DNA from 3 places in the Mesorhizobium sp. M0618 genome. Region 2 is predicted to be linked to each of the others. Evidence: predicted binding sites of a transcription regulator. Region 2 holds the regulator's gene; each other region holds the start of a gene.
What was found. The regulator LexA, encoded in region 2, represses DNA repair genes until DNA is damaged. The targets are predictions, from matches to a motif close to TGTTCNNNNTGTGTTCNG.

Region 1 (3,278 bases), on a different contig from region 2:
AGAGCGAGATCTCCTTGTCGGGATTGTCCGATTCCAGCGACAAAAGCTGCGCGCAGACCAGCGCCGAAATGTCGTCGTTGATCTCGCCGTTGATGAAGATGATGCGCTCGCGCAGCAGCCGCGAAAAGATGTCGAAGGCGCGTTCGCCGCGGCTCGATTGCTCGATGACCATCGGCACCAGACTGGCAACACCGCTCATTATCTCTCTCCGTCCGTTTTGTTTTCAGGCCGCGCGAAGCAGGAGGCGAGGCGTGTTTGCGGCGATTGGCTTAGATGACCTGTTTGCACCGAGCGAAAGCCGGCAGCCGGCGCCCGCCATGGCGATGGCAGGCATGGCCTTGCGGGCAAATCCGTCATGGACGATGCGCAGATGCGTGCCGCCGGAAACGGTTCGGGCAAGTGTGAAGGTGACGGTACTTTCGAGCGGATCCTGCCTGGCTGCGTCGGCCGGCTGCTCCCGCCAGGAATAGCGCAGCAGCTTCTCGGGTTCGGCGTCGAGGATTTCGCATTCGATCGGCGCATCCGGACCGGCGAAGGCGAAACGGCTGCCAGTCTCCGGCCTGATGTCGTTCGGCATCATCCAGGCGGCCAGCAACTCCGGCACGGTCAGGGCCCGCCACACCTTTTCCGGCGGCGCCGCAAGGTCGTACTCGAACTCGAGCGCATCCGCGGCGTCGCTTTGGCCCTCGTATTGATCCCGCCTTCTTCATTGATCCATGTCCTTCAAAACCGCCTTCAGCCTTTCGATGCGTTCCGGCCAGAAGGTCCGGTAGCGTTCGACCCAGGAGAGCAAGGGGGCGAGCCCCTGCGGATCGGCGCGGTAATAGGCGTTGCGGCCGGCTCGCCGCTCGACCACCAGCCCGGCGCCACGCAGCACCGCCAGATGCTGCGACACCGCGGGCTGCGACACCGTCATCCCGGTGCGCAATTCCGACACGCTCATCTCGCCGGCGGCCAGCCGCTCAAAGACGGCGCGGCGCGTCGGGTCGGCCAGTGCGCGAAAAATCTCTGCTTCGATCATGCCAAAAGCATAAGTGCACACTTATCGATTTGGCAAGCGGTCTTTTCGAGCCCATATGATCGGCTTCGGCATTGCTGCCATTCCTTGACAATAAGCAGCGATGCGGATAAGAACGAAAAGGGAACAAAAACCTTGTGGGTAAAGGCAGCCATGGCAAGCGGCGATCGCCTGCAGCCTGTAAGGTGCTGCGACAAAAATTTGTTTCGGATGAGCGCGGAGAAATATCATGGCGGGTAGCGTCAACAAGGTCATTCTGGTCGGCAATCTCGGCGCGGATCCCGAAATCCGTCGCCTGAATTCGGGTGAACCGGTCGTCAACATCCGCATCGCCACATCGGAAAGCTGGCGCGACAAGAATTCCGGCGAACGCAAGGAAAAAACCGAGTGGCACAACGTCGTCATCTTCAATGAGGGCATCGCCAAGGTGGCGGAGCAATATCTGAAGAAGGGCATGAAGGTTTATGTCGAGGGCCAGTTGCAGACGCGCAAATGGCAGGACCAGACCGGTGCCGACAAGTACACGACGGAAGTCGTGCTGCAGAAATTCCGCGGTGAGCTGCAGATGCTCGACGCACGCGGACAGGGCGAGGGCGGTCAGGTCGGCGGCTATACCGGTGGCGGCAGCAGCCGTGGTTCCGATTTCGGCCAGTCCAGCCCGAGCGAAGGCTTCAATCGCGGCGGTGGCGGTGCCAAGAGCGGCGGCGGTGGCGGTTCGTCGCGCGAATTGGATGACGAAATCCCGTTCTGATCGCAACAGTTATGTCAGACACAGTGCCCCGAGAGTCATTCATGGACTTTCGGGGTTTTGCATTGTGAATTGAACGCTGACCGGGCCGATCAACGAAATACGGTGAAAGGACGAGTTGGGTGAAAGCACGCGTAAAGTGGGTCGAGGAGCGCACCTTCGTCGGGGAATCCGGCAGCGGTCACAAGGTCGTGCTCGGAACAGCGCACGGATCGGAAGGCAAGTCGCCGGGTCCAAGCCCGATGGAGCTGGTGCTGATCGGCACCGGTGGCTGTTCGGCCTATGATGTCGTGCATATCCTCGAAAAAGGCCGCGAGGCGGTCGAGGACTGCGTCGTCGAACTCGACTCCGACCGGGCCGAAACCGAGCCCAGGGTTTTTACACGCATCCATATGCATTTCGTCGTCAAGGGCAGGGCACTCTCCAGCGACAAGGTGAAACGCGCGATCGACCTTTCGATCGAAAAATATTGCTCGGCGTCTGCGATGCTGGCCAAGACCGCGACGATTACCCACGATTTCGAAGTGATCGACACGACGGTGAAATAGGGCCGGCTTCGGCGGCAGCTCGTCGCGTTACCCCGCCATCAGCGCCTTGATGCCATCGGCCACGAATTGCACGGCCAGTGCCGCCAGGATGACGCCAAGCAGCCGGGTCAGGATCGAACGACCAGTCTGGCCGAGGATGCGGTCGATGCGTTCCGACAGCACGAACACCAGATAGGTGATGGCGAGGCAGACGAAGATGATGCCGACCAGGGCTGCCTGCGCGGCAAATCCCTGAAATGAACCGGAAAGCAGCACCGTCGCCGAAATCGCGCCGGGGCCGGCGATCAGCGGGATCGCCAGCGGGAAGGCGGCGATGTTGTGGATCATGTCCTTGGTGATGGCGACGTCGCCGATCTTCTCCTTACGGTCCTGCCGGCGCTCGAACACCATCTCGAAGGCGATGAAGAACAGCAGGAAACCGCCGGCGACGCGGAAGGCCGGCAACGTTATGCCGAACACCGACAGGATCGATGCGCCGGCAACCGCAAACAGCGCCATCACCAGGAAGCCGATGATCGAGGCACGGACGGAAACCTGCTGGCGCTCCTCGCGGTTCATGCCGCGCGTTACGGCCAGGAACAGTGGCGCCAGGCCAGGCGGATCGATGGTCACGAGAATGGTGACGAAGGCGTTGAACAGGCTGTCGAAACTCGGCATCTCTGACCCTCCCGCCGGGCCGTGCCCGGACAGAATATTGGTAGAGCAAAGCCCGGTCGGTGGGAACTGTCAGCGGGAAAGTGGTTGATGCCGGCGCAAAGGATCGCGACGCTTTTATTCTGGGCTGCTGCTGCATTCCTCGGCGATCAAACCTCTCGGCGCGCCAGGAACTCGACTTCCAGCCGCCATGTCGCGCCATTGTCTTGCGAGCGTTCGCCCAGCCATCGGAAGGAGTTTTCGGTGATGCGTGAAAAGCTCCAGCGTACTGAACTGCCGGTGCCGTCGGCGCCCACTTGCACGATCGTGT
Region 2 (3,278 bases):
AAAGCTCATGCGGCCGGAGCGCTGATCGTCTGGGATCTTTGCCACACCGCCGGCGCCCTGCCCGTCGAGCTCGATCACGCAAATGCCGATTTCGCCATCGGCTGCACCTACAAGTACCTCAACGGCGGTCCGGGCGCACCGGCCTTCATCTATGCCGCGCAGCGCCACCACGGCGATATCAGCCAGCCGCTCAGCGGCTGGTGGGGCCATGCGCGGCCCTTTGCCTTCGAACGGGGTTATGTTGCCGGCACCGGCATCCGCCGCTTTTTGTGCGGCACTCAGCCGACCCTGTCGATGCGGGCGCTCAAAGGCGCGCTTGCCATCTGGAATGACGTCGACATGGCGGCATTGCGAAAGAAGAGTGTCGCGTTGACAGAACTGTTCATCCAGCTCGTCGAAGCCAGGTGCGGCGCCTACGGTCTCACGCTGGAGACCACCCGCGACGCGACCAGGCGCGGCAGCCAGGTGTCGTTCCTTCACGATCACGGCTATCAAATCATGCGGGCGCTGATCGAGCGCGGCGTCATCGGTGATTTTCGTGCGCCATCGACCATCCGTTTCGGCTTCACGCCGCTCTATGTCGGCTACAAGGATGTGTGGCTGGCGGTTGAGGTGCTGGAGGATATTCTGCGCACGGGCGCATGGAAGGACCGCCGTTTCGCGGTCAAGGAAGCCGTTACCTGACGCAACGATCCCCGCGATCCACCGCCGCCGCCCTCACTGCCTGGCAGATGACGGAGGGCTGAATTTCCAGCCACAAATGCCAACAGACGTTGGCGTTTTGGCTCCGTTTCGTTCACGGCAAACGAACGTCCCGAAGATTGATATCGTCCTTTGTGGAGGTCGATAGACTGATAATGCCAAGCCTTGGGTCGAGGATGAGCCACAGGTCATTAACCATAATAATTTCAATGTGAACAGGCGCATCGCCGTGCCTAGCGCCTGTTGATCGCGATCCGCTGGCAAGCGCCAAATAATTTCAGCAGCCTTAACAAATTCATTAAACTTTAAACGGTTGCAGAACACAACTGGAACAGATAGGGTTTGTTCTGGGTTTGTTTTTCGATTCTGGTTTCAGGTAACCTGGGGGCCGCCATGCTGACGCGCAAGCAACATGAACTGCTGATGTTCATCCATGAACGCCTGAAGGAGAGCGGCATTCCGCCATCCTTCGACGAGATGAAGGAGGCGCTCGACCTTGCTTCCAAATCCGGGATTCATCGGCTGATCACCGCACTTGAGGAGCGCGGCTTTATTCGCCGGTTGCCCAACCGGGCACGCGCGCTGGAAGTGCTGCGATTGCCGGACTCGATCGCGCCCGGTCTCAACGCGGCAAAGAAGTTTTCGCCAAGCGTCATCCAGGGCAGTCTCGGTCAGGGTGGTGCCCTTGGCCGGCAGATCAAGCCGGCGCCTTCGCGGATGCCCTCGCCTGGCAATGACGACGATGCGGTCTCCGCCGTGTCGATCCCGGTGATGGGCCGCATCGCCGCCGGCGTGCCGATCGATGCCATCCAGCATCAGACGCATTCGATCTCGGTGCCGCCGGATATGATCATGGGCGGCGCCCACTATGCGCTGGAGGTCAAGGGTGACTCGATGATCGAGGCCGGCATCTTCGATGGCGACACCGTCATCATCCGCAACGCCGACACCGCCCAGCCAGGCGAGATCATCGTGGCGCTGGTCGACGAAGAGGAAGCGACGCTGAAGCGGTTCCGCCGCAAGGGCGCCTCGATTGCCCTCGAAGCCGCCAATCCAGCCTACGAGACACGGATTTTCGGCCCGGACAGGGTCAAGGTGCAAGGCAAGCTCGTCGGCCTGATCCGCCGCTACTGAGCCGGCTGCGGGTTGGCCGCTGGCTTCTCCGGTTTCTTGAAGGGTGCCAGCCCCCTTGCCTCACGAGAGTATTTGCGTTGCGTGTGCCAGGGCCGATATGGGCTGTCCACCGCGAAGCTGATCGTCGCCGGCGTGGTCGCCGATTGGCGATCGAAGAAGACCGCGGCACTGCCTTTGCGAGCCAGTTGCCGCTTGGTGATGACGAGAACCAGCGGATTGTGACAGGCGTCATACGCGGTGGCGTCATTGATGACGATCAGCTCGGCGAAGCCGCAGGCTTTCCAGGTGTCCTTGCGGTCCTCGACATAGGCAATGATCGCACCGGACATGTGCCTGGCCACGCAAACGCCTGAGGAGCAATAGAACGGCGATCCCAGCGGCAGATCAACGGCATCCGCGACATCGAATTGCCCATAGCTGTTGTCGAACACCTCTGGCACGACGATGGTTTCTGATGTCAGGGCGCGTTTCCAGTTGTCGACGGTGAATTCGTTCGGCCGTTCCCGGCTGACGGCAAGCTCGCCGCCACCGATCGGCAACGCCACCAGCCGGGCGTCTTCCGAGATCAGCACATCCGGCGTGCGCGTATCCGAGACGGTCAGCAAGCCTGCCAGCGCGAATGGCAGGGCAGCGAGCCGCAGCCAAGTTGTCGCCATCGTCGCGATGACCAAAGCAATTGCCACCAACAGGACCGACTGTTGCGAAATCAGCCCGACCCCGTCGACAGGCGAACGCTCGGAGATCCAGCCGGATATGGCGATCATCATCGTCAGGCCCTTACCCATCAGGTAGAGAGCCGGCCAATCCAATCCGAAAGGCATCAGCAGCGCGCTGGCGACGGCCAGGAACATGACGACGGTGACGATCGGCATAACCGCGAGGTTGGCAAACAGGCTAAGCGGCGAGACACGCTGAAAATGCCAGATGGCAAACAGCGTCGTGGCGCTTCCGGCGATGATCGAGGTCATGGCAAGGCCGGTTGCCGCCAGCAGGAATTTTCGCGTCAGGAAACCTGGCATGGATCGCTTTGGCGGCGGCGGTCTAGCTTTTCCCGCGCGGTGATCGGCCCAGCCGGCATAGGCGCCGACCAGAGCCGCGGTCGCGGCGAACGACATCTGAAAACTCGGGCCGACCACCTCATGCGGCGACACCACGATGACGGCGATCGCCGAGATCGCCAGATTGCGCATGGTGAGTGCTGCTCGATCGAACAGCACGGCAATCAGCATCACCGCCAGCATGATGAAGCTGCGCTCGGCGGCAACGACGACTCCCGAGATGATGAGATAGGCCGCGATCGAGAACAGTGCGGCGGCGGCGGCATACTTCTTGACCGGGCGACGCGCGGAAAAGTCGGGAGACAAGGCGAAGGCGCCGCGCAGCAAACCCATGATGGTGCCTGCGACCAGCGCCATGTGCAGTCCCGAAATGGAGATGATGTG
Region 3 (3,278 bases), on a different contig from region 2:
GGTGGCAGCGTCGTAGGCGCGGATGACGCCGGACGGCTCCTGCGTCGAATAATTGTCGTTGACCGCGCCGCCGACGATGATCTTGCCGCCTGATATCAGCGGTGCCGAGGTCGAGTAATAATAGCCCGACTTCGGATAAGGCATGTTGGTCAGAAGGTTCAGCGTGCCGCCTTCGGCAAAAGCCGGGCAGACCTGCCCGTTGGCGGCATCGAGCGCGATCAGCCGCGCGTCCGAGGTCGGCAGGTAGACGCGGGCAGCACACGGCTGGCCGGCAGTGATGGCCGCATCGGCATAATAGGCCACGCCGCGGCAGGTCTGGTGCTGGCGGTCCTTGTCGAGCTTGATCTTGGGGTCGAAGCGCCATTTCTCCTTGCCGCTCGCGGCGTCGATGGCGATGGCGAAATTGTGCGGCGTGCAGATGTAGAGCGTGTCGCCGATCTTCAGCGGCGTCACCTGATAGGTGGTCTCGCCGACGTCGTCCGGACCCTTCACGTCGCCGGTCTGGTAGGTCCACGCCGGCTGCAGCTTGGCGACATTGTCAGGCGTGATCTGGTCGAGCGGCGAATAGCGCTGGCCGAACTGCGTGCGGCCGTAATAGTGCCACTCGCCGGCCGGCACATCATTGCCGAGATTGGCGTTGGCGACCACCTTGTCGGTGCCGAGTTCACCGGCAATGTCCTTCGGGTCCGATGTCATCGAATAACCGGCGACGGCCAGCGAGGCCAGCACGGCAAGGATCAGCGGTGCGCGCCCGTCAGGGCCGGCAAGACCCCGCCTCGCCCACGGCGTCAGCAGCCACAAAGCGAGAAGCACGATGATGCCGCCGCGCGGCCCGAGTTCCCACCAATCGAAGCCGGTTTCCCAGACCGCCCAGGCCAGCGTGCCGAGCACGATCACCGCGTAGAGCCACAGTGCGGTGGACCTGCGCCGGTAGAGCAGCCAGGCGGCGATCAGGAAGGCAAGGCCGGCAATGACATAGTACCAGCTGCCGCCCAGCATCGCCAGGCGGATGCCGCCGCCGCCGAGTGCCAGGCCGATGAGGAAAAGAATGAGGGAGGTGATGGTGACAGCCAAGATGATACTCCTTCGACTGTTGCGCTTCGCGGCTTCGACTGTTGCGCTTCACGGCGCGGCCATGGCAACCCGGCATTGCGTCGCTGCCCGAAGCACAACTTTCTCCTGACGGTCCCGCCTGTCAAGCACGGGCCTCAAGCGCAAGCCGTAATGATCCATAGCAATTTGGGATAACATCGACCGCAGTGGGAGCGCGGGGCAGCAATCGGGCATTTTAGCGGAACAAAACGTAGACAGTTCTGGTCTTTCCCCACCGAATCACTACATTCGGGGCAATGTCCGGCTTTTCCGAAGACATGCCCTTTTTCGACGAACCCAATGCGCGGCCCACGGCCCCGTCGGGCATCGCCGCGCGCGCCATGGCTGCCCGCAGCGGACACAACAACGCGCCCGACTATCTCAAGGGGCTGAACCCCGAGCAGAGGCTGGCGGTGGAAACCACGGAAGGCCCGGTTCTGGTGCTGGCCGGAGCCGGCACCGGCAAGACCCGCGTGCTCACCACGCGCATCGCTCACATCCTCGCCACCGGCAAGGCGTTCCCGTCGCAGATCCTGGCGGTGACCTTCACCAACAAGGCTGCGCGCGAGATGAAGATCCGCATCGGCGTGCTGATCGGCGAAGGCAATGTCGAGGGCATGCCATGGCTCGGCACCTTCCACTCGATTGGCGTCAAGCTGCTTCGCCGCCATGCCGAACTCGCCGGTTTGCGCTCCGACTTCACCATCCTCGACACCGACGACGTCGTGCGGCTGATCAAGCAGCTGATCCAGGCCGAAGGTCTGGACGACAAGCGCTGGCCGGCCAAGCAGTTCGCCCAGATGATCGACGGCTGGAAGAACAAGGGGCAAGGCCCCGCCGACATCGCCGAGGGCGATGCGCGCGCCTTCGCCAACGGCAAGGGCCGCGAACTCTACAAGGCCTATCAGGAACGGCTGAAGACGCTGAACGCCTGCGATTTCGGCGACCTGCTCTGCCACCCGATCCGCATTTTCCGCGCCAATCCGGACGTGCTCAAGGAATACCATAAGCGCTTCAAATACATCCTCGTCGACGAGTACCAGGACACCAACACCGCCCAGTACATGTGGCTGCGGCTCCTGGCGCAAAGGCCGGATGCCGGGCGCAAGCCTTCGGCGACTAATCTCCAATCGGCCGAAGGCCGCAAGGACGACCGTCCGTCCGAGCCGTTGCGAGGCCCCCGCGGAGGGCCCGCGCCGGCAGGCGCGGAACAGCCCGTGAGCGTGAATATATGCTGCGTCGGCGACGACGACCAATCCATCTATGGCTGGCGCGGCGCCGAGATCGACAACATCCTGCGCTTCGACAAGGATTTTCCCGGCGCCACCATCATCCGGCTGGAGCGCAACTACCGCTCGACCGCGCACATCCTTGGCGCGGCCTCCCACCTCATCGCCCACAATGAGGGCCGCTTCGGCAAGACGCTGTTCACCGACCGCAACGAGCCGGAGGACGGCAAGGTGCATGTCCACGCCGCTTGGGATTCCGAGGAGGAAGCCCGCGCCGTCGGCGAGACGATCGAGACCTACCAGCGGCAAAAGCACAATCTCAACGACATGGCGATCCTGGTCCGCGCCTCCTTCCAGATGCGCGAGTTCGAGGACCGCTTCGTCACGCTCGGCCTCAACTACCGCGTCATCGGCGGCCCCCGCTTCTACGAGCGCATGGAAATCCGCGATGCGCTCGCCTTCTTCCGCGTCGTCGCCCAAGGCGCCGACGACCTAGCCTTCGAGCGCATCGTCAATGTGCCCAAGCGCGGCCTTGGTGAAGCCACCATCCGCCAGATCCACGACACGGCGCGCGCGCTGCGCATCCCGATGCTGGAAGCCGCCGCCAAGCTCGCCGAAAGCGACGAGTTGAAACCGAAGCCGCGCGCGGCACTGCGCGAGGTCGCGGCCAATTTCGAGCGCTGGCAGAAGGCGCTGGAAACCACGCCGCATACCGAACTCGCCGAGACCATTCTCGAAGAGAGCGGCTACACCGACATGTGGAAGAACGACCGCTCGGTCGAAGCGCCCGGCCGGCTGGAGAACCTGAAAGAGCTGATCCGCTCGATGGAGGAGTACGAATCGCTGCGCTCCTTCCTCGAGCATGTCGCACTCGTCATGGACGCCGAGCAGAACGCCGGGCTCGACGCCGTCTCGATCATGACGCTGCATTCGGCCAAGGGCCTCGAATTCGAGACC

Region 1: the regulator LexA is predicted to act here: its motif matches at 1,130-1,147, upstream of NKJ04_RS28890 (single-stranded DNA-binding protein).
Region 3: the regulator LexA is predicted to act here: its motif matches at 1,293-1,310, upstream of NKJ04_RS09180 (ATP-dependent helicase).

The regions. Positions count from the first base shown of each region.
Region 1 covers NZ_JAMYQH010000036.1:50,297-53,574, reverse strand. The annotation lists gene NKJ04_RS28905 (ATP-dependent Clp protease proteolytic subunit) at 1-199, opposite strand, end outside; partial or broken gene NKJ04_RS28900 (SRPBCC family protein) at 224-682, opposite strand; gene NKJ04_RS28895 (ArsR/SmtB family transcription factor) at 707-1,021, opposite strand; gene NKJ04_RS28890 (single-stranded DNA-binding protein) at 1,248-1,769, shown strand; gene NKJ04_RS28885 (OsmC family protein) at 1,889-2,314, shown strand; gene NKJ04_RS28880 (MarC family protein) at 2,342-2,971, opposite strand; gene NKJ04_RS28875 (hypothetical protein) at 3,118-3,278, opposite strand, start outside.
Region 2 covers NZ_JAMYQH010000014.1:28,129-31,406, reverse strand. The annotation lists gene kynU (kynureninase) at 1-684, shown strand, start outside; gene lexA (transcriptional repressor LexA) at 1,096-1,836, shown strand; gene NKJ04_RS16365 (ComEC/Rec2 family competence protein) at 1,830-3,278, opposite strand, start outside.
Region 3 covers NZ_JAMYQH010000006.1:123,656-126,933, forward strand. The annotation lists gene NKJ04_RS09175 (glucose/quinate/shikimate family membrane-bound PQQ-dependent dehydrogenase) at 1-1,074, opposite strand, end outside; gene NKJ04_RS09180 (ATP-dependent helicase) at 1,350-3,278, shown strand, end outside.